3 regions of the Parvibaculum lavamentivorans DS-1 genome follow, and region 1 is predicted to be linked to each of the others. Evidence: riboswitches for the same ligand, from Rfam matches in the RefSeq annotation. Region 1 holds a riboswitch; each other region holds the start of a gene.
The links. Region 1 has a riboswitch for cobalamin ahead of PLAV_RS19840 (acyl-CoA thioesterase). Riboswitches for the same ligand answer to the same signal wherever they lie in the genome.
Positions count from the first base shown of each region.

Region 2: another riboswitch for cobalamin. It lies ahead of PLAV_RS04125 (TonB-dependent receptor plug domain-containing protein); the one in region 1 lies ahead of PLAV_RS19840 (acyl-CoA thioesterase).
Region 3: another riboswitch for cobalamin. It lies ahead of PLAV_RS02585 (ABC transporter substrate-binding protein); the one in region 1 lies ahead of PLAV_RS19840 (acyl-CoA thioesterase).

Region 1 is NC_009719.1:666,614-673,647, reverse strand. It holds gene PLAV_RS03100 (serine hydroxymethyltransferase) at 1-659, shown strand, start outside; gene PLAV_RS03095 (DUF72 domain-containing protein) at 656-1,447, opposite strand; gene metE (5-methyltetrahydropteroyltriglutamate--homocysteine S-methyltransferase) at 1,542-3,833, opposite strand; gene PLAV_RS19840 (acyl-CoA thioesterase) at 3,892-4,689, opposite strand; cobalamin riboswitch at 4,854-5,055, opposite strand; gene PLAV_RS03080 (TetR/AcrR family transcriptional regulator) at 5,085-5,702, opposite strand; gene PLAV_RS03075 (flavin-containing monooxygenase) at 5,797-7,034, shown strand, end outside.
Region 2 is NC_009719.1:875,999-883,032, reverse strand. It holds gene ngg (N-acetylglutaminylglutamine synthetase) at 1-188, shown strand, start outside; gene PLAV_RS04145 (osmoprotectant NAGGN system M42 family peptidase) at 212-1,327, shown strand; gene PLAV_RS04140 (flavin-containing monooxygenase) at 1,330-2,961, opposite strand; tRNA gene PLAV_RS04135 (tRNA-Gln) at 3,051-3,125, opposite strand; tRNA gene PLAV_RS04130 (tRNA-Pro) at 3,306-3,382, shown strand; cobalamin riboswitch at 3,458-3,696, shown strand; gene PLAV_RS04125 (TonB-dependent receptor plug domain-containing protein) at 3,833-5,812, shown strand; gene PLAV_RS04120 (enoyl-CoA hydratase) at 5,875-6,720, opposite strand; gene PLAV_RS04115 (enoyl-CoA hydratase/isomerase family protein) at 6,834-7,034, shown strand, end outside.
Region 3 is NC_009719.1:544,847-551,880, reverse strand. It holds gene PLAV_RS02595 (ABC transporter ATP-binding protein) at 1-309, opposite strand, end outside; gene PLAV_RS02590 (FecCD family ABC transporter permease) at 309-1,310, opposite strand; gene PLAV_RS02585 (ABC transporter substrate-binding protein) at 1,312-2,220, opposite strand; cobalamin riboswitch at 2,301-2,501, opposite strand; gene PLAV_RS02580 (glutathione S-transferase family protein) at 2,602-3,243, shown strand; gene PLAV_RS02575 (glycoside hydrolase family 17 protein) at 3,240-4,208, opposite strand; gene PLAV_RS02570 (HU family DNA-binding protein) at 4,324-4,665, opposite strand; gene PLAV_RS02565 (ribonucleotide-diphosphate reductase subunit beta) at 4,808-5,767, opposite strand; gene PLAV_RS02560 (ribonucleoside-diphosphate reductase subunit alpha) at 5,862-7,034, opposite strand, start outside.

The DNA of each region.
Region 1 (7,034 bases):
CGGATGTTTCCCATATCGGCGGGCTCATCGCGGCCAACGTCATGCGCAACCCGCTGGATGCGGGCTTCGACGTGATGACGACGACGACGCACAAGTCGCTGCGCGGCCCGCGCGGCGGGCTCATTCTCTGCAAGGCTGAGTTCGCGAGGAAGATCGACGCTTCCGTGTTCCCCGGCCTTCAGGGCGGTCCGCATATGAATCAGGTCGCGGCAGCCGCCGTCACCTTCCGCCTCGCCGCCATGCCCGCGTTCCGCGATTACGCGGAACAGGTCCTCGCCAACGCCAAGGCGCTCGCCGCTGCACTCATGGAACGTCAGGTGAAGCTCGTCACCGGCGGCACCGACAATCACCTCCTCGTCATCGACACGGTCGCGAGTTTCGGCATCGACGGCGCGGTGGCGCAGGAGGCGCTCGACCGCGTCGGCCTCACCACCAACAAACAGGTGATCCCGGACGATCCGAACCCGCCGATGCGCCCGTCCGGCCTTCGTCTCGGCACACCGGCAGCAACGGCGCGCGGCATGGGGCACAAGGAAATGGCGGAGATAGCCGAAATCATCGCCGCCGCGCTCAACGCGAAAGGAGACGCCGCAACGGAGACAGCGCTCGCCGCCCGCACGCACAAGCTCACTTCGCGCTTCCCCGTGGACGGGCTCTAGAGCCGCTCGGCGATCGCCATGGCGGCAGCGGGATTGCGGACCTTGGCGCCGCTGATGACATAGAGAAAGACGTCGCGGCCGGATTTGAGGGGCTTGTGCTTGCTCACGGTCTCGACGTCTTTCGGCGCATCGCCCGCGGCCCATTCCTTCGCACGCGTCGCCCATGCATCGAGCGCCTTCTTCGGATAGCCGAGCTTCTCGTCCTCGCTCGTTCCCATGGCGCGCACATAGACGAAAGACGCAGTGGCATCGCCGATCTGCGGATAATCGGCATCGGCGGCGGTCACCACGGCGACGCCATATTCCCTCGCCAGCGCGATGAAGTCGGGCGACTTGAAACTTTCGTGACGCACTTCGACGGCGTGGCGGAGATCGCGCCCGCCCAGGGTCTTCGGCAGTAGCTTCAGGAACCCCTCGAAATCTTCCGGATCGAATTTCTTCGTCGGCGCGAACTGCCAGTTGATGGGTCCGAGCTTCTCTTTCAGCTCCGTCAGGCCGCTTTCCAGAAACCGTTCAATCGAAGAGCCTGCCTCGGACAGCACGCGGCGGTTGGTCGCGAAGCGCGGGCCCTTCAGTGCGAAGACGAAACCGTCCGGTGTCTCGTCATGCCATTTCCGGAAGCTCTCCGGCTTCTGCGAGCCGTAATAGGTACCGTTGATCTCGATGGTCGAAAGCTTGCTGCTCGCATATTCGAGTTCGCGCTTCTGCGTCAGCCCGTCGGGATAAAACGTGCCGCGCCATGGCTCGAACACCCAGCCGCCGATGCCCACCCGGATTTTCTTCGCCATGCCAATCTCCGCCGCAATAAAGCGACTCTAGATAGGCGCAGGCGAGGCTGCAAGCGGATGTCCCCTTCCCGCTGGCAGGAAGGGGACGCCGTATTCAAGCACCGATGGCGTTTCGCAACTCCCGCGCCGCTTCGACCATCTCGACGAGTGCCGCTTCCGTTTCCGGCCAGCCCCGCGTCTTCAAGCCACAATCCGGATTGACCCATATGCGCTCGCTCGGCAGGCGTTCGGCGGCGAGCCGCAGAAGCGACAGCATTTCGCCGCGCGCGGGGACGCGGGGCGAATGAATGTCGTAAACACCGGGACCGATATCGTTCGGATAGGAAAAGTCGACAAAGGCGTCGAGCAATTCCATGCGCGACCTGGACGTCTCGATGGAAATCACATCGGCGTCGAGATCGGCGATCGCCTCGATGATGTCGTTGAATTCCGAATAGCACATATGGGTATGAATCTGCGTCTCGTCGCGAGCGACGCAGACGGAGAGGCGGAAGCACTCGCATGCCCACCGGAGATAGGTGTCCCATTCGGAGCGATGCAGCGGCAATCCCTCGCGGAGTGCCGGCTCATCGATCTGGATCATGCCGAGGCCCGCCGCTTCGAGGTCGTAGACCTCGTCGCGTATCGCCAGTGCGATCTGGCGGCAAGTCTCGCTGCGCGGCTGGTCGTCGCGCACGAAGGACCATTGCAGGATCGTCACCGGGCCGGTCAACATGCCCTTCACCGGCCTGTCCGTCAGCGACTGGGCGTAGCGCGACCATTCGACCGTCATCGGCTCCGGCCTCGACACATCGCCGAAGATGATCGGCGGCTTCACGCAACGCGAGCCGTAGCTCTGCACCCAGCCGAGCGACGTAAACGCAAAGCCCTCCAGTTTCTCACCGAAATATTCCACCATGTCGGTGCGTTCCGGTTCCCCATGCACCAGCACGTCCAGCCCGATCCTTTCCTGCAGGCGGATTGTCTTTTCGATTTCGGCTTTCATGAAGGCGTCATACTGCGCCTCGTTCCAGTCGCCGCGCCGCAGGCTGGCGCGGGCCTTGCGCACATCCGAGGTTTGCGGGAACGAGCCGATGGTCGTGGTCGGCAGCTTCGGCAGGCCGAAGCGCTTCTGCTGGATAGACTGCCGGTCGGCGAAGGGGCGGCCCCGCCGGTCGGCATGGGGATCGATATCCCGCACCCGCGCGCGGACAGCTGGATTGTGAATACGCGGCGAATTGCGCCGCGCCTCGAACAATGCCGCGTTCTCCGCCAGTTCGGTGGAGATCGAGGTGCGGCCCTCCTTCACGCCCCGCGCCAGCACGGCAAGTTCGCCGAGCTTTTCCTCGGCAAAGGCAAGCCAGCTCTTCAATTCGGGATCGAGCGATTTTTCACCGGCGAGGCTGAAGGGCACGTGCAGCAGCGAGCAGGCCGCCGAAATCATGACGCGCTTGGGCCCGAGCGTCAGCACGGCGCGCTCAGCCAGCGTCAACGCCGCTTCCATGTCCGTCCGCCAGATATTGCGCCCGTCTACGAGCCCGAGCGACAGCAGCTTGTCGCGCGGCAGGGCCGAGAGCGCCGCTTCGTATTGGGAGCGTCCCCGCACCATGTCGAGATGGATACCGGCAACCGGCAGCGCCATTGCCGTTTCGAGCGAGGCTTCCGGCAATGCGCCGAAATAGGTCGCGACCATCAGCTTCAGGGAGGGCGCGGCGGCCGACAGAGCCGAATAGGCCGCTCGGCATTTCGCAAGGTCGCCGCTGCCGAGTTCAAGCACCAGGCAGGGTTCGTCGATCTGCACCCAATCGGCACCGGCTTCGGCGAGACGCTTCAGCACGTTTTCGTATACGGGAAGGAGTCGTCCCATCAGGTCGAGCGGGTCGAAGCCCGCCACCGTCGCCTTGCCAAGTTTCAGGAACGAGAAAGGCCCGACAAGAACCGGCCGCGTGTGAACACCAAGCGCCTTCGCTTCGGCAAATTCATCGATGGCTTTGGTGAAGGCCAGCCGGAAATTCGTCTCCGGAGAAAATTCCGGCACGATGTAGTGGTAGTTGGTGTCGAACCATTTGGTCATCTCCATCGCCGCCACATCGCGCGTGCCGTCCTGTGCGCCGCGCGCCATCGCGAAATAGGTGGCGAGATCGATTTCCGCTCCCGCAGCGAACCGCTCCGGCACCGCACCCGTCATGCAGATCGTGTCGAGTACATGGTCGTAGAGCGTGAAATCGTTCGACGGGATATGGCCGATCCCGTGTTCCTTCTGAAGCCGCCACGAGGCACGGCGCAGTGACTTTGCCGTATCGAGAAGCGGCGCTTCCTCGCCGTCGCGCCAATAGGTTTCAAGCGCGGCCTTCAGCTCGCGATGCGGGCCGACGCGCGGATAGCCGAGAGTGCTGGTCAATGTCATGGACAAATCTCCTGTCGTTGTGCCTGTCACGCAGGCGGAAAATCGGGATGGATGGGTGTCAGATGGCGCGTGGGGGCACGGCAACGGGCCGTCCATTCCCGCCAATCGCCACCATGACGAAGCGGCCGCGCGCGCTCAGCTCGCGTTCGCCGCTCAGCGCCTCCTCCGCGACGAGTTCGACCTCGACGCAGATCGAGCTTCGCCCCGTCATGACGATGCGGGCGGTGACGTCGGCAAAGGCGCCGACTTTCACGGGTGCGCGGAAGTCGATGCGCTCCGAAGCGGCCATGACCACCGTCTGGTGGCAGTGGCGTGTAGCGGCGATGAAGGCAGCCTTCCCCATCATCGCCAGCGCGTTGCCGCCGAACAGAATGTCGCGGTGGTTTGCGGCATCGGGAAAGACGACTTCGACGAAGCTGGTGAGCCCCGGGTGCGGCGGGGGCGCGGCAACGAGCATGGGCAGCGGCTCGTCGTCATGCTTGCCCTGCGCGACCATCGCGATGGTGCCGCCCACGGCTCTTTCCCGCTCACCGGTGAGCAGGTTTTCGGCCAGCAGCTCGACGTCGAACACAACGGACGACCGGCCGGTCTTGCGAACCGTCGCCGTCACCTCCGCCAGTTCTCCCGGCAGGACCGGCCGGCCGAATTCGACGCCGTCGAATCCCGCCGTCACCATTTTCCGCCGTGTCAGGCGCGTCGCGGCGATATAGGCGGCGCGGTCCATCAGCGCGAGCGATGCGCCGCCAAACAGCGTGCCGTGATGGTTCGTCTGTTCGGGAAAGACGAGTTCGGCTAATCGGGTAAAAGGGATGGCGGGCAGGCGCGTGGGTGCGCAAACGGCAAGCAGATCTTCCATGACTGTGTCCTTGCTGGAACCACGGGAAAATCCGTCAGCGGACACGTATGGGAAAATGCAAGCCGCGGCGCATGCCACGGCACGATGAAGAGAGGCCGGACACAATGCCGGCGATCAGATCCTGTCTGCATCCATTCCTCCAGGGGACACCCCGCCCCATCGGTTCGCGTTGACGGGCAATGGCAGGTCTCCTGGCTCGCAGGTCACTGTTCTTTCCCAGCCTTCCCGGCCTCCGAGGTGGAGCGCCAGTGGCGTGGTTGGGCAGAACTCTCTGCTTACAGTTGCGGGGGCAGCCCCGGTATTTAACCGGGTTCCCTTTTCATCCTCCGGCTATTCGCCTTCGGAACCATTGCGGGGCGGATGCTAGGCGAGCTTGCCGCCGGTTGCAACCGGCGTCATTTATCGAAGAGGCTTTCCAGCTCGCGCCGCATGATGAGGCGGTATTCCTCGACAAGGCGGTCGCCTTCTTCCCGGTCGACAGCGATGGCAAGGCGCACCGCCGCGCCGCTGAGCTGCATCAGCAGGAAGGACGCTGCTTGCAGGCGAGCATGTTCGCGCCTCGGCACGAGATGTTTCAACGCGCTGAAAAAGATGCGGCCGTTCTCGCGGCTGTCGGCGATGTCCAGTTCCTGCAGCGTCTTGTCGGATTGCGTCGCCGACCAGATATCGCGCGTCACCGGCTCGGTCAGGAAGAGACCGTAATATCCGGTCATGATCGCATCGACGCGGGCAAGCGCGTCGGCGGCGCTTCCGACACCGTCGAGATTTTGCTTCAGTCCGTCGCGCACGCGCTCCATGACGCGCATGGCGAGCATCCTGAGGATCGCGGGCTTGTCCGGGAAATACTGATAGAGCGAGCCGATGGGCACACCGGCCCGTTCGGCGACTTCCGTCATCCGCACGGCATCGCTGCCCGTTTCCGCGATCAATTCTGTTGCCGCCGTCAGGATGCGTTCGACGCGCTCGCGCGCCCGGGCCTGTGTCGGTTGGCGGCGCGTTGTTGCGAGGATCATGCCGCTTCCTTCGATTTTTCTTGCCAGCGAGAATATGAGGGATTATCACTTATCACAAATGTGAGGATTATTCACTTTATTCTGGGAGCGGGTCATGAGCGAGATCGGACGTGTTTGTGTTGTCGGTGGCGGTCCGGCGGGGCTCAGCCTCGCCCGCACCTTTCTGCGGCACGGTATTCCCTTCGACATTTATGAGCGCCATTCGGATGTCGGCGGCTTGTGGGACCAGAGCAATCCGGGCTCGCCCGTCTACAACTCGGCGCATTTCATCTCGTCGAAAACGCAGTCGCACTATCACGACTTCCCGATGCCGGACGACTATCCGGACTATCCCTCCAACAGGCAGATTCACGGCTACATGCGGCTGTTCGCCGATGCTTATGGCTTGCGCGAGCACATTCGCTTCAACACATCCGTTGAGAAGACGGATTTGCAGCCGGACGGCACCTGGGCCGTCACGCTTTCGACCGGCGAGACCAAGACCTACGGCTCGCTCGTCTGCGCCAACGGCACAAACTGGCATCCCGCGATGCCGGATTATCCCGGCACCTTCACGGGCGAGATGCGTCACGCTGTCACTTTCCGCTCGATGGACGAGTTCCGCGGCAAACGCGTGCTGGTGATCGGCGCCGGCAATTCCGGCTGCGATATCGCCTGCGACGCGGCGAAGGGCGCGGATGCCGCCTTCATCAGCCTCCGGCGCGGCTATCACTTCCTGCCGAAGCACCTCTTCGGCATTCCGGCGGATGTCGTCGCACATGAAGGTCCGCATCTGCCGATGTGGCTGACGCAGCGCATCTTCGGCGTCATCCTGCGCATCCTCAATGGAGATATCACTCGGCTCGGCTTGCAGAAGCCCGACCACCGGCTCTTCGAAACACACCCGATCCTCAACACGCAGCTTCTGCACTATCTCGGCCACGGCGACATCAAGGCGAAGCGGGACGTGGCCCGCTTCGAGGGCAAGGTGGTTCATTTCAAGGACGGCACCTCGGAGGAGATCGACCTCATCATCTGCGCCACGGGCTATACGTGGAAGGTGCCTTATGTCGATCCGGCCCTCTTCTCGTGGAAGGGCAACAAGCCCGATCTCTATATGAACCTTTTCAGCCGCGAGCATCCCTCGCTCTACGCGCTCGGCTTCATGGAAACGAATGGCGGTGCCTACAAGCTCTTCGACGAAATGGCCGACCTCATCGCCCGCACCATCATGGCGCGTACGAAAGGCGATGCCGCACTCGATGAGCTGATCGCCACAGACCGGCCGGATTTGACGGGCGGCATCAAATTCGTCGGCTCGTCCCGCCACGCCACTTATGTCGAGATCGACGC
Region 2 (7,034 bases), 210 kb from region 1:
TCCTCGCGGCGCGTACGCTTTCAATGCCTGTCGTCGGGTTCGACTTCATGGTCGAGGCGCCGAACAGACCCTTTTACCGCGTGATCGAAGCGAATGAGCGGCCGGGACTTGCCAATCACGGGCCCGCGCCGACTGTAGAACGCTTCGTCGACTTCCTGTTCCCCGAGACGCGATACGACAAGCCCTGACCGTGACGCAAGCGCGAGGAAGAATGAAGAACCTCAGTATCGATAGCAACTATATGTGCGACGTAATGGAGCGCATGCTGGAAACGCCGAGCCCCTCCGGCATGACCGACATGATCGTCGGGCTCGTCTGCGAAGAGCTGGAGAAATTCGGCATCAACTTCGAGCTTACGAGACGTGGCGCAATCCGCGCGGATCTGGAGGGCGGCCTTCATTCTCCCGACCGCGCCATTATCGGGCATCTCGATACGCTTGGCGCAATGGTCAAGGGCTACCGGGCGAATGGCCGCCTTGAGGTCGTTCCCATCGGTACGTGGTCCGCGCGTTTTGCCGAAGGGGCGCGCTGCACGATTTATGCAGATGGCGGCGCGCGCTATCGCGGCAGCATCCTGCCGCTCAAGGCTTCCGGCCACACGTTCAACGAGGAGATCGACACGCAGCCGGCTTCATGGAGCAACCTGGAGCTGCGTATCGACGCAAGGACGGGGAGCGAAGCCGAGACCCGTGCGCTCGGCATCCATGTCGGCGACACGATCTCGATCGACCCGGAGACGGAGTTCTCCGACACCGGCTTCGTGACCTCGCGGCATCTCGACGACAAGGCGGGTGTGGCTTCCATGCTTGCCGCCGCCAAGGCCGTCACGCAATCGGAGGTGACGCTGCCCATCGACTGTCATCTCCTGTTCACCATCTCCGAGGAAGTGGGCGTCGGCTCATCGCATGTGCTGCATGGCGATGTCGCGGAAATGGTATCTATCGACAACGGCACCGTTGCGCCGGGTCAGTATACAAGCGAGTACGGCGTTACCGTCGCGATGCAGGATTCGTCCGGGCCTTTCGACTGGCATCTGACGAGAAGTCTGCTGGGGCTCTGCGAGCAGCACGACATCGAGCACGCGCGCGATGTGTTTCGCTACTACCGCAGCGATGCGGCGGCGGCGCTTGAAGCAGGGAACGACATTCGCACCGCCCTCCTCTGCTTCGGCCTTGATGCATCGCATGGCTATGAGCGGGTGCATCTCAGTTCGCTGGAAGCGCTCTCCCGCCTGCTCGTGCTCTATATGCAGTCGAAGCCGCTCTTCCGGCGCGACAGGGAAGCGCTTGGCCCCCTCGACGACCTGCCGACCGGCGAGCCGAACTAGCGTCAGGAGCCGAGCGCGAAACCCTCGTAATCGGCGGCGGCCACTTCGGCGAGCTTCTCGCCATAGACGCCGACACCACCCGTATAAGGCATGAAGACGCGCGGCTTGCCTGGAATGTTCGCGCCCATATACCAGGAATTCGCCTGCGGATAGAGCGTCTCGTTTGCCAGTTCGTTGACATGCTCCACCCAGAGATCCTCGGCGTCGGGCCGGGGCTCTATCGACCGGATGTTCCCCGCCGTCAGCTTGCGGATGCAATCGCCGATCCACTCCACATGCTGTTCGATTGAAACGATCATGTTGCTCAACACCGAGGGGCTTCCCGGGCCGGTGATGAAGAAGAGGTTCGGGAAGCCGGCCGATCCGAGGCCGAGATAGGTGCGCGGTCCCGCCGCCCATTTGTCGCGCAGCCTGATGCCGCCCCGGCCCGCTATGTCGATGCTGTTGAGCGCGCCGGTCATGGCGTCGAAGCCGGTCGCGAAGACGATGCAGTCGAGTTCATATTCCTTGCCGCCGCTGACGATCCCCTTCGGCGTGATCCGCTCGATCGGCGCGGCGCGGACATCAACGATGTCGACATGCGGCTCATTGAAGGTTTCCAGATAATGCGTGTCGAGGCAGAGCCGCTTCACGCCCACGGGGTGATCGTCCGGCAGGAGAATGTCGACGATCTTCGGGTCCTTGATGACCTTGCGCATTTCGGCGCGTGCGTAGTCCGCCGCTATGTCGTTTGCCTCATGCGTCGCCATCAGGTCGGCATAGGCGCCGAGAAAGGCGAAGCCGCCTTTGTGCCAGCGGCTGTCGAGTTCGCGGAAGCGGTCTTCCGGCGTCATGTCGGCAGCCAGCGCCTCGTTATATTCGAAGCAGATGATGCCGCCGGCGGTCGTGCGCGCATGGGCACGGTCCTGCAGCAGCGTCTCCTTCGATTTTTCCACCTCTTCCTTCGCCAGCGGGCGGTTACCGGCGGGCAGCGTGAAGTTCGCCGTGCGCTGGAAAACGGTGAGGTGCGATGCCTGTTCGGCGATGAGCGGAATGCTCTGGATGCCCGATGAACCCGTTCCGACGACACCGACGCGCTTGCCCGTGAAGTCGACGCCGTCATGCGGCCAGTCGCCTGTGTGGTACCAGGCACCCTCATATTCGGCGAGCCCTGGAAAGTCGGGCACCCGCGCGGCCGAGAGACAGCCTGTCGCCATGATACAGAAGCGCGCCGAGACGCGGTCGCCGCGATCCGTTTCAGCGGTCCAGAGGCCCGCGCGTTCGTCGTATATCGCAGAGGTCACCCGCGTTTCGAAACGGATGTCCCGGCGCAGGTCCAGCTTGTCGGCGACATAATTCTGGTAGCGCAGAATTTCGGGTTGCGCCGCGTAACGCTCGGTCCATGTCCAGCCGCGCTGGATCTCATCGGAAAAGCCGTATTGGTATTCGAGGCTTTCGACATCGCAGCGCGCGCCCGGATAGCGGTTCCAGTACCAGGTGCCGCCGACGCCGTCACCCGCCTCGAAAACGCGCGCGGTGAGGCCCAGGTCTCGCAGCCGGTGCAGCATGTACATGCCGGCAAACCCCGCGCCGACCACCACCGCGTCGAATTCCTCCCCGCCCGCCTGCGCGGACGCACTCGCTTCACGAGCCATGACGCATCCTCCCGGTTTTTCTTGTTGGGTAATCTTAACCCGGGGCCCGGCGGGCACAAGGAAAGAGGGTGCCGGAGAGAAGGAGGGATTGGCTGGGGCGGGAGGGTTCGAACCTCCGAATGGCGGAATCAAAATCCGCTGCCTTACCACTTGGCTACGCCCCAGCAGGGCTCGGGGCCTTCGGGTGGCCTGCCTCGCGAAATGCGGCGGAAGATACCGGCATAGTTCTCGCCGCGCAACCGGCCCGGCCCCGCCCCGAAGGCGCGCGGAAAGGGCAAAAAGCGCCAGTGTTCGCCCTTGCCCGGCCCCGATTTGAGGGCTATAACGCCGCCTCGAATTGGATACGGAGTGTGGCGCAGTCTGGTAGCGCACCTCGTTCGGGACGAGGGGGTCGGAGGTTCGAATCCTCTCACTCCGACCATTCGAAATTTCCCCGACATAAAAGGCCCTGTCGCCGCGCGCTTGCCGCCGGTTTGACACGCCCCTTTCCCGCCCTATGATGCGCCCGCTCGATGGTTCCACGTGCCGCCCGTCATGGCGGTGCATGGAGGCAAGAGGGAACAGGGTGAGGCATCTTCGCCAATGCCCTGGCTGCCCCCGCAACTGTAAGCGGCGAGGTCGCGTTCCACCTGTGTCACTGGATACCCAAGTCCTTTCGAGGGCGGGCATTCCGGGAAGACGGAACGAGGCCGATGACCCGTGAGCCAGGAGACCTGCCACCGAGTTCGTCATCTGCCGTGGCCGGGGGTCTGCCAGGGGGACGGTGCGCCCTGTGTGCCTCTCGCATTCGGGTCTTCCGTTTTTCTGTCTCTCTCCCTGCACCGGCGCCATGCGGCCGGGGCGGCCGCGCCAGAGAGACAGGACCTAGTTTATGAAAAAGACAGGCTGGGGGGCCTATGCTGCCCTTACCCTTTTGGCGTTCGCGGCGATGCCCGCACATGCCGAAGAGACGACCGAACTGCCGGACCTTCTGATTTCGGCCGGTGTCGAACCCCTTCCCACCCGGGAAGTTGCAAGCTCCTTCACGATCGTTACGGCGGAAGAGATCGAAACCTTCCAGTATCGCGACCTGACCGACGCGCTGCGGTCGGTTCCGGGCCTCCATGTGGCGACGTCCGGCCCCCGCGGCGGGCAGACCTCCGTCTTCACGCGCGGCGCCAATTCCAACCAGACGCTGGTCATGATCAACGGGCTGCCGATCAACGACTCGGCTTCTCCGGGCGGCGCCGCCAATCTCGCCAACATACCGCTCGACAATGTGGATCGCATTGAGGTGGTGCGCGGTCCGCAAAGCGCGCTCTATGGCAGCCAGGCCATCGGCGGCGTCATCAACATCATCACGAAGACGGGTGCCGGCGCACCCGTCACCAGCCTGCGAGTCGAAGGCGGCACGCTCGGAACGCTCAATACACATGCGTCGACGGGCGGAAGTCTCGACGGTGTCGATTACTTCCTCTCCCTCTCGCGTGAAGCGACAAACGGCTCGGATGCGACACCCACCCGGCTGCGCGATGCGCGTGGCGAGGAGAAGGACGGCAATGAAGTCGGCTCCGTCTCCGGCCGCATCGGCGCGAAGCTCAATGAAAACCTGAGCGCTTCGGCTTTCATTCAATACACGAAGTCGGAGACGGACATTGACGATGACGGTTCAGACGCCGGTTTCGTTCAGGTCTATCAGAACTTCGACAGCACCTATGATTCGAACCGTCTCATCATGGCTGGCGACCTTTCCGGCAGCTTCTTCGACAATAAGTGGCGGCCGAAACTCTCCGCCGGCATTACCAACCAGAAATCGTTTCTCGACGACCAGCCCGATCCCGGCGGCTCGATCTATCTGAGCGACGTCGACTACAAAGGTAAGACGGTTACGGTCCGCTTCGACAATGCCTTCGACATTCATCCGCAGCATCTGTTGACGGCGGGCGCGAGCTACACGCGGGACGAATATTCATCGAGCGGTATCCGCGATCTCGGCGGCTTCATCGTTACGCCGGTATCTGACGCCGACACAGACGCGTTCGCGGTTTATGCCAGCGACCACATGACCTTCGGCGAGCGTTTCTTTGCCACCGTCTCCACGCGCTACGACATGCCGGAAGACATGGAGGACCGCTTCACCTTCACGATCGCTCCGGGCTATTACCATCCTGAAACCGACACGCGCCTGACCTTCTCCTACGGCACAGGCTTCAAGACGCCGTCGCTCTATCAGCGTTACGGACAGGAAATTAATGCCTTCTTCGGAACCATCACGCAGTACACCGGAAATCCGGACCTCAAGCCCGAAAAGAGCAAGGCCTGGGAAGTCGGCGTCGAGCAGGGCTTTCTGGAAGGCCGCGGTCTGGCCGGCGTCACCTGGTTCGACAGCGAAGTCGAAGACGCGATTTCCATCGAGTTCGACCTTGTAGGAAATTCGAGCGCGGTCAACGTCGATAAGTTCGATGCGAAGGGCATCGAGACCTTCATCCAGTTCAAGCCCTCGCCTGAAGTCACAGCGCGTATCGACTACACGCTGACGATCTTCAAGGCCGATCCGTTCGTGACCACCATGACCAGGCGGCCTCGCCACCTGATCGGCTTCACCGGCAGTTGGGAGCCGGTCGCGGGCACGGTCCTCTCGACCAATGTGCAATGGGTGGATATCTACCGCGACATTCCGCGCGACTCCTTCGGTTTCTTCCTCGATCCGGGGCCTTATACCGTGGTCAACATCGCCGGTTCGCACAAGCTGACCGACAATGTGACGCTGACGGCACGTGTGAACAACCTGCTCGATACACGCTATGAACCGGTCAACGGTTTGGAAGCAGCCGGTATCGAAGCACTGGCAGGCGTCGTCTTCACGTTCTGACGAACGGCCACAACAAAAGGCGCGGGAGCGAACCTCCCGCGCCTTTTCCTTTTTGTCCTGCCTCACCGTCCCGTGAAATTCGCCACGCGTTTCTCCACGAAATGCGCCACGCCTTCCTTGAAGTCGGCGCTGCCGAAGCTCTTCTGCATTTCGCTGTCGCCCACTTCCAGTGCATCGTTGAAGTTCTGGAACAGCGCCTTCCATATCTGCGCCTTCATCACCGCCATGGAGCGCGGCGATACTGTCTCGGACAGCACCTTCGCGTAGTCCATCACATTCGTCATGAAGGTTTCCTGCGGAAACACCTTGTTGACGAGGCCCATGCGCGCCGCTTCGTCGGCCATCACCTTGCGGCCGGACATCAGCAGGTCGAGCGAATGGGCCGGGCCGACGAGATGCGGCAGCAGCCATGAGATGCCATGTTCCGCAATCAAGCCGCGATTGGCGAAGGCGGTCGTGAATTTCGCCTCGGAGCCTGCGAAGCGCATGTCGGCGTAAAGCGCAAAGACGAGGCCGAGCCCTGCCGCCGGGCCGTTGATCGCGGCGATGATCGGCTTCTTCACCTGCATCAGATAACCGAAGCGGCCGCCATAGTGAGGCGATACGTCCGGCCCCAGACCGCTGCTGAAGTCGAACTTCTCCTCGCGCGCCGCAGTCGCCAGCTCGCGATCCTCCCACGTCTCCGCCTTGATCGACTGCAGCAGGTTCATGTCCGCGCCCGCACAGAAGCCGCGGCCCGCGCCCGTGATGACGATGACGCGCACATCATCGTCGGCGACGGCGGCCGCCATCGCTTTCTTCACGCTCTTTTCCATCGCTCCCGTCCACGCGTTCAGTTTGTCGGGCCGGTTGAGCGTCAGGGTCGCGACGCGGTCCTTCACTTCATATGTCAGGTCTTCATAGCTCATGATTTCCTCCCTCGTTTCCACGTGGCTTTCTTGTCGATGCCGTTTGCGTCAGTATAAGCAGAAGCTTGCACCCTTTGAGAAGTGTCGAAGCAAAACCAGCGGGGAGAACCGAAATGGCCGCCGATTTCCGCGAAATTCTTTTCGAGACGCCCGAGCCTCACATTGCGAAAGTGACGCTCAATCGCCCGGCTCAAATGAACGCCTATTCGACGCTGCTTTGCGCGGAACTCGTCGAGGCGCTCGACATCTATCTCCGCGACGACGATCTCCGATGCCTCATCCTTACAGGCGCCGGGCGCGGCTTCTGCGCCGGT
Region 3 (7,034 bases), 120 kb from region 1:
ATGCGGCAGGCGGCCGAGCGCGACGAGGCGGGAGACTTCGAGCGGCCAGTGACTGCCGGCGCCTTGCGCGAGATAGGCGATGGCGCGGGCGCGGGCACGCGGCTCCATCGAGGAGACGGAGGCGCCGTCGAGCTCGACGCTGCCGGTGAAGGGAATGAGGGCGGCAGCGGCGCGGACCAGCGTCGTCTTGCCGACGCCGTTCGGACCGATGAGGCCGATGAATTGCGCGCCGGACGCTTCGAGCGAGACGCCGCGCACGACATGGGTCTGGCCGAGGGAGGCGTGGAGATTTTCGATCGTGAGGCGCATTACTGTGCCTCCTTCCGGGTTTTCAGGATCAGCCAGAGGAAGAAGGGCGCGCCGATGAGGGCGGTGACGACGCCGAGTTTCGGCTCGGGGCCGTTAACGGGGATGCGCACCAGAAGATCGGCAGCGAGGACGAGGGCCGCGCCCGCCAGCGCGCTTGGCAGCAGCAGCGACGCAGGCCGGGGACCGACAAGCGAGCGCATCAGATGCGGCACGACGAGGCCGACGAAACCGATGACGCCTGTGACGGAGACGGCGGCGCCGACGGCGAGGCCCGTGCCCGCGATGGCGCGGAGCGTGACGGAGCGGCGCGAAAAGCCGAGCGTGGCCGCCGTGTCCTCGCCGAGCGAGAGCGCATCGAGCGCGCGGGCGGTGGAGGCGACGAGAAGCCAGCCGGCGCACATGAAAGGAATCACGAACCAGACCTGCGCCATGCTGCGGTCGGTCAGCGAGCCGAGCATCCAGAAGACGATTTCGAGCGCGGCATAGGGGCTGGGCGAGAGGTTGAGCGCGAGCGACGTCAAGGCGCCGGTGAAGGCGGAGATGGCGACGCCTGCGAGGATGATGGTGACGATGGACGGGTTTCTGCCGGCCAGCAGATAGAGCGTGGCGAGCGCCGCGAGCGCGCCCAGGATGCCGCCGATGGGCACGAACATGACGGAGCCGACAGCGGCGCCGAAATAGAAGACGAGGACGGCGCCGAGCGCGGCACCGCCAGAGGCGCCGATGAGGCCGGGCTCCGCCAGCGGATTGCGCAGGAGGCCTTGCAGGCCCGCGCCTGTGAGGCCGAGCGTTGCGCCGACAAGGAGGCCGAGAACCGCGCGGGGGAGACGCACTTCGGTGAGGACGAGCCAGGCGAGGTCGCGGTCGATCTCGCTCATGGTGCGGAATTTGTCGGCGAGGAGTTCGCCGCCGCGGCCGAGATAGACGGAGAGGGCGAAGAGGAGCGCGACGAGGAACGCGAGCGTGGCGCTGACGAGCCAGGTGTTGAGGGGACGGGTCATGTCAGTTACCCCTCCCCAAACGGCCTGCAGCCGTTTGACCCTCCCTCAAGGGGAGGGTGGAAGATTTTGTTTCGTTGCTCGTCAGCATCTCGTCGTGGGCGGTGGCGAGGCGGGCGGCTATGGCGGTGACGAAGCGGGTGCTGCAGTTCCAGTCGCGGGCGGGCAGATCGACTTCATGGGCATAACGCTCACGGTATAGCTTGAGCGCGGGGTGCTGGAGGAGCGCGGATGCCTGCGATGGCTGGCCCGGACGGTAGATGCCGATGGCCATGAGGTCGGGGCGCAGGGCGATCACGTCTTCCAGGCCCGGATAGACGAGGCCGATTTCATTTTCCTCGCGGATCACATTGTCGAAGCCGGTATGGGCGAGGATGTGACCGAGGATGCTGTTCGGGACGACGGCGCCGCCGAGGTCCTGATAGAGGATGGCGGTGGGGCGCGCGGGGCCGGCGCGGCGGGCGGCTTCCATTTCGGCATCGAAGCGCGCGACGAGGGCCGCGCCTTCCGCCTCGCGGCCGAGCGCGGCGGCGACGGTTTCGATGTTGTCGCGGATGTCGGCGAAGGTGCGGGCATCCTTCACGGTGACGACGGGAACGCCGAGGCGGCGGAGAAGATCGAGCGTGAAGGGGGAGGTGTAGCGATGCGCCAGCACGAGATCGGGCGCGAAGGGGAGGATGTCCTCGATGCGGCCGTCATTCGGCGGCACATGCTGAAGGAGATGGGCGACGGCTGAATCATGCGGGTCGCGGCCGAGGCGGAAGACGGATTTGAGCGTGCCGGGGGCGGCGAGCTCGGCGGCGAGAATGTCGGAGCAGAGATTGATGGAGACGACGCGTTGCGGCGCCGCGTGGACCGCGCCCGCCGCGAGGCAGGCGAGGAACGCCAGAATGGCGATGGGTATCTGTTTCATCTCTGCCTTGCGCCTCGTACATCCAGCCTCAAGATGCCGCCGCGCGGAGAACCGCTTCTCCCGGCACACCCCGGCCCGGAGACGGACGACAGCCTGTGGCAGGTTTCCTGGCTCGCGGGTCTTCGCCCTTCCCTGCCTTCCCGGACATCCAGTGGCACAATCGGAAAAAGCTCGCCGCTTACAGTTGCGGGGGCAGCCGCCTCGAAGAAAGAGCATGCGCTCCGGGCGTTCCCTTTTAACCCCGGATTTGCGGCCGGGGCACCATAGGCGGGCGGAGTGTAGACGCTCGGGCGGCGGCGGGCAAAGGGCGGGAAAAGCCTTCCGCATGGCCACGGAAATGCTCTACCTTCGCGGCAAAACAAGACAAGGCGGGAAACAGGGATGCTGACGCTTTATCACTGCAATGGCGCGCGCTCGATGCGGTCGCTGTGGCTGCTCAACGAGATGGGGATCGATTTCGAGCTGAAGGAACTGACCTTCAGCATGGAAGGATTGCGGACGCCGGAGTATCTCGCGATCTCGCCGCTGGGGCGCGTGCCCTGTCTTGTCGACGGAGACGTGGCGGTGTTCGAGTCCGGCGCCATCGCGCAGTATCTCGGCGAGCATTACGACCCCGAAGGGAAGCTGCACCGGCCTGTGGGACATGCCGAGCGGACGGAATGGCTGATCTGGCTTCATTATGCGGAGACAATGGCGGTGCATGGCGCGAGCCTTGTGCAGCAGCGGGTTTTCATTGCCAAGGAAGACCGCTCGCCGGTGGTGCAGAAGCTCGAGTCGCGGCGGCTGGAGAAGTCGCTCGAGGTGGTGGACAAGCATCTCGCGGACCGCGACTACCTGCTGAAGAGCGGGTTCAGCACGGTGGATACGAATGTCGGCTACAGCGTGCATCTCGCGAAGGGATTCGTAAGCCTCGATCCGTTTCCGAATGTCGTGAAATATTATGAGCGGATTTCGGTGCGGCCGGCCTTCATCAAGGCGGCGGCGAGCGTGCCGCTCAACGAGCAGGCGCCGAAGAGAGCCTAATCGAGCTTCGGCAGTTCCTTCATCACCGGTTTCGGTGTGCGGTCTTCCTTGAAGAGGCCCCAATGGGCTTCCTCGGGATGATGGCCGGCGACGGCGCTTTCGTCATAGACGCGCCAGGGCGCATCGAATGCCGAGAAATACGCGAAGGCGAGATTGCGCGACGGCGGCATCTGCCTTGCGAGTTCGCCGTAGAACTGTTTCTGCTTTTCAGGCGTGAAGCCTGCGGCTTCCGGCGCCGTCGGCACGCCCGTCTCCTTGACGAGGATCGGACCGCAGAAACGCTCCGCGGCGAGGCGGGACGTCACCTGCTTCACGAAATCCGCCCAGTTGAAGGGCGGTGCGTCGGCGAACCATTTCTCGAAAACGGGATGGACATTGACCGCGAGGAAATCCAGCCGGGCGAGAAGCGGCGCGGCCTCGGCGCCGTCGAGAAACTGGGCGAAAGGCTCCGTTACCGAGAGCGGGAGACCCGGCGCCTTTGTGCGGAAATTCTCGACGGTGCGCTCCATCTCCCGCCAGTTTGCGCGGCCGCTCAGGACCATCTCGTTGCCGAGGGAGACGCCGACGACGATATCCGGATGCTGCTTCCAGGCGGCAAGCGCGTTGGCGAGTTCGACATCGTCCTCCGGGTCCCACACGCCCATGACGACTGCGCGATAGCCGAGATCCTTCGCGATGGCGGGAATGCGCTCGGCGCCGCTATGGGCGCCATAGGTGATGAGACCGTCGAACCAGGGACGAAGCGTTTCAAGATCGCGGCGGATCGAGACCTCGCTCGCCTGCACGGGATTGCCATCCCAGACTTTCAGGTCGGTCGGCTGATAGGCGATGAAGCGGCCTTCCGCCATCGCATCCTGAAGCCGCGCGAGCGCGGGCGCCGCGTCGTCGCGCTCTGCGCAGACGGGAGCGGCCAGCGCAGGGGCGGCAGTGAGAGTGGCCATGAGAAGAGCGATAATGAAGCGCATGGCCCCATAGCTAGGCCGCCAATGTGGCGATTTCCAGTCACCGGACAAGCAAAAGCCCGGCTCCTCGCGAAGCCGGGCTCTCGTTATTTCAGAGGCGTGCCTGAGCAGCCAAGCCTTAGATGGCTTCCTTCAGGTCCTTCGCGACGCGGAAGGCGACCTTCTTGGAGGCTTTGATCTTGATGGCTTCGCCCGTCGCCGGATTGCGGCCCATGCGGGCGGCGCGCTTGCGCACCTGCAGGATGCCGAGACCGGTGAGACGGACCTTGTTGCCCTTTTTCAGGTTCTTCACCGTCAATTCGACGAAGTCGCTGAAGAGCTCGGTTGCCGCCTTCTTCGAGAGATCGTGCTTCTCGGCGATTTCGGCAATCAGCTTCGACATCGGAACCGTCGGCGCTGTCGGTGCCTTCTTGGCAGCAGCGGCGGCAGGCGCCTTTTTGGCAGCGGGTTTAGTGGCCATGATTTGAATTCCCTCGGATAAGTTCGGACCGATATTCACTGAGTCGCGCGATTCGGCCAAGCGATAAGTTCATATTTGACAGGCATCGGAGCGAAAAACTGTTGAAAAGTGCCTGTGGCACCTGCATTTCGCCATTGCACGCCTATTCGAACGCGTCTTCCCAGCTTCCGCGCGTCGAGGCCTTGGAATATTCCGTCGCGCGATTCTCGAAGAAGTTGGTGTGCTCGATGCCGTTCAGCATCTCGTCCATCCAGGGCAGCGGGTTCTTTTCCGTGCGGTAGATGGGCTGGAGATTGAGCTGCACGAGGCGGCGGTCGGCGATGTAGCGGATGTAGTTCTTCACTTCCTGCGCCGAGAGGCCTTCGATGCTGCCCATCTCGAAGGCGAGGTCGATGAAGGCATCCTCGTGATGGATGATGGTTTCGCAGGCTTTATAGATGTCGCGGCGAAGCTCTTCGGTCCAGATTTCCGGGTTTTCGTCGACGAAGGTGCGGAAAAGCTTCATGGCGGAGACGGTGTGGAGCGTCTCGTCGCGGGCCGACCATGTCACGATCTGGCCCATGCCCTTCATCTTGTTGAAGCGCGGGAAATTCATGAGGATCGCGAAGGAAGCGAAGAGCTGCACGCCCTCGGTGAAGCCGCCGAAGACGGCGAGCGTCTTGGCGATATCCGCCTTGGTCTCGACGCCCCATTCCTGCATGTAGTCGAACTTGGTCTTCATCTGTTCGTATTTCAGGAAGGCCTCGTATTCGGCCTCCGGCATGCCGATCGTGTCGAGCAGATGGCTGTAGGCTGAGATATGGACCGTCTCGATATTGGAGAAGGCGGCCAGCATCATCTGCACTTCGGTCGGCTTGAAGACGCGCGAATAATGCTTCATGTAGCAATTGTTCACTTCGACGTCGGCCTGCACGAAGAAGCGGAAAATCTGCGTGAGCAGGTTGCGCTCGCCCTCGGTGAGCTTTTTCGACCAGTCCTTCACATCGTCGGCCAGCGGCACTTCCTCCGGCAGCCAGTGGATGCGCTGCTGCGTGAGCCAGGCTTCATAGGCCCAAGGGTAGCGGAAGGGCTTGTAGACGTGGCGTTCTTCGAGGAGGGACATGGTGTGGTTCCCGTTTTCTTTGCTGCGGGGCGCGCCTGAATGGGCCAGAGACAATAATGGCCCGGCCTGAAAGCCGGGCCATGATCTTAGCGCCTTACTGACAGGCGAGGCATTCTTCGTAGTCGTTCGATTGCGCTTCGGCGGCGACCTGGTCGAGGGTCAGCACGTCCAGCACCTTGCCGGGCAGGAGCGAGACGACTTCGGCCTTTTCGGCGCGCTGGATCGAGAGCGAGCGGCAGTAATAGAGGCTCTTCACGCCGTGCTGCCAGGCCATGAAATGGAGCTTGTGCAGGTCTCGCTTGTGAACGTCGGCGGCGAGGAAGAGGTTGACCGACTGCGCCTGATCGACGAGGGGCGCGCGGTCGCCCGCATGTTCGATGACCCAGCGCTGGTCGAGTTCGAAGGCGGTCTTGAAGACGTCCTTCTCCTCATCCGACAGGAAATCGAGATGCTGCACCGAGCCACCGTTCACGACGATGGAGGACCAGGTGTCGTCGTCGTTGCGGCCCTTCAATTCCAGCAGCTTCGTCAGGTGACGGTTGCGGACGTTGAAGGAGCCGGACAGCGTCTTGTGGGTGAAGCTGTTGGCCGCGATGGGCTCGATGCCCGGCGAGGTGCCGCCGGTGATGATCGAGATCGAGGCGGTGGGCGCGATCGCCGTCTTGTTGGAGAAGCGCTCGTTGAAGCCGTATTCGGCGGCATCCGGGCAGGCGCCCCGCTCTTCGGCGAGCTTCTTCGAAGCGGCGTCCACGCCTTCCTTGATGCGGGCGAACATGCGCTTGTTCCAGACCTTCGCCATCACGCCCTCGAAGGGGATCATGTTGGCCTGAAGATAGGAGTGGAAGCCCATGACGCCGAGGCCAACCGAACGCTCGCGCATGGCGGCGTATTTGGCGCGGCGCATATCGTCCGGCGCGCGGTCGATGAAGTCCTGCAGGACGTTATCGAGGAAGCGCATCACGTCTTCGATAATGGTCGGATGGTCCTGCCACTCATTATAGGTTTCGAGATTGAGCGAGGACAGGCAGCAGACGGCCGTGCGCTGCTCGCCATGCTGGTCGATGCCGGTGGGGAGCGTGATTTCGGCGCAGAGATTGGACGTTTTCACTTCGAGGCCGGCGAGCTTGTGATGCTCGGGGCGCGCGTTGTTCACGGTGTCCTTGTAGATGATGTAGGGCTCGCCGGTTTCGATGCGCGAGGTGAGGAGGCGAATCCAGAGCGAGCGGGCGGAGACGGTCTTCTGGACCGACCTGTCCTTCGGGCTCTT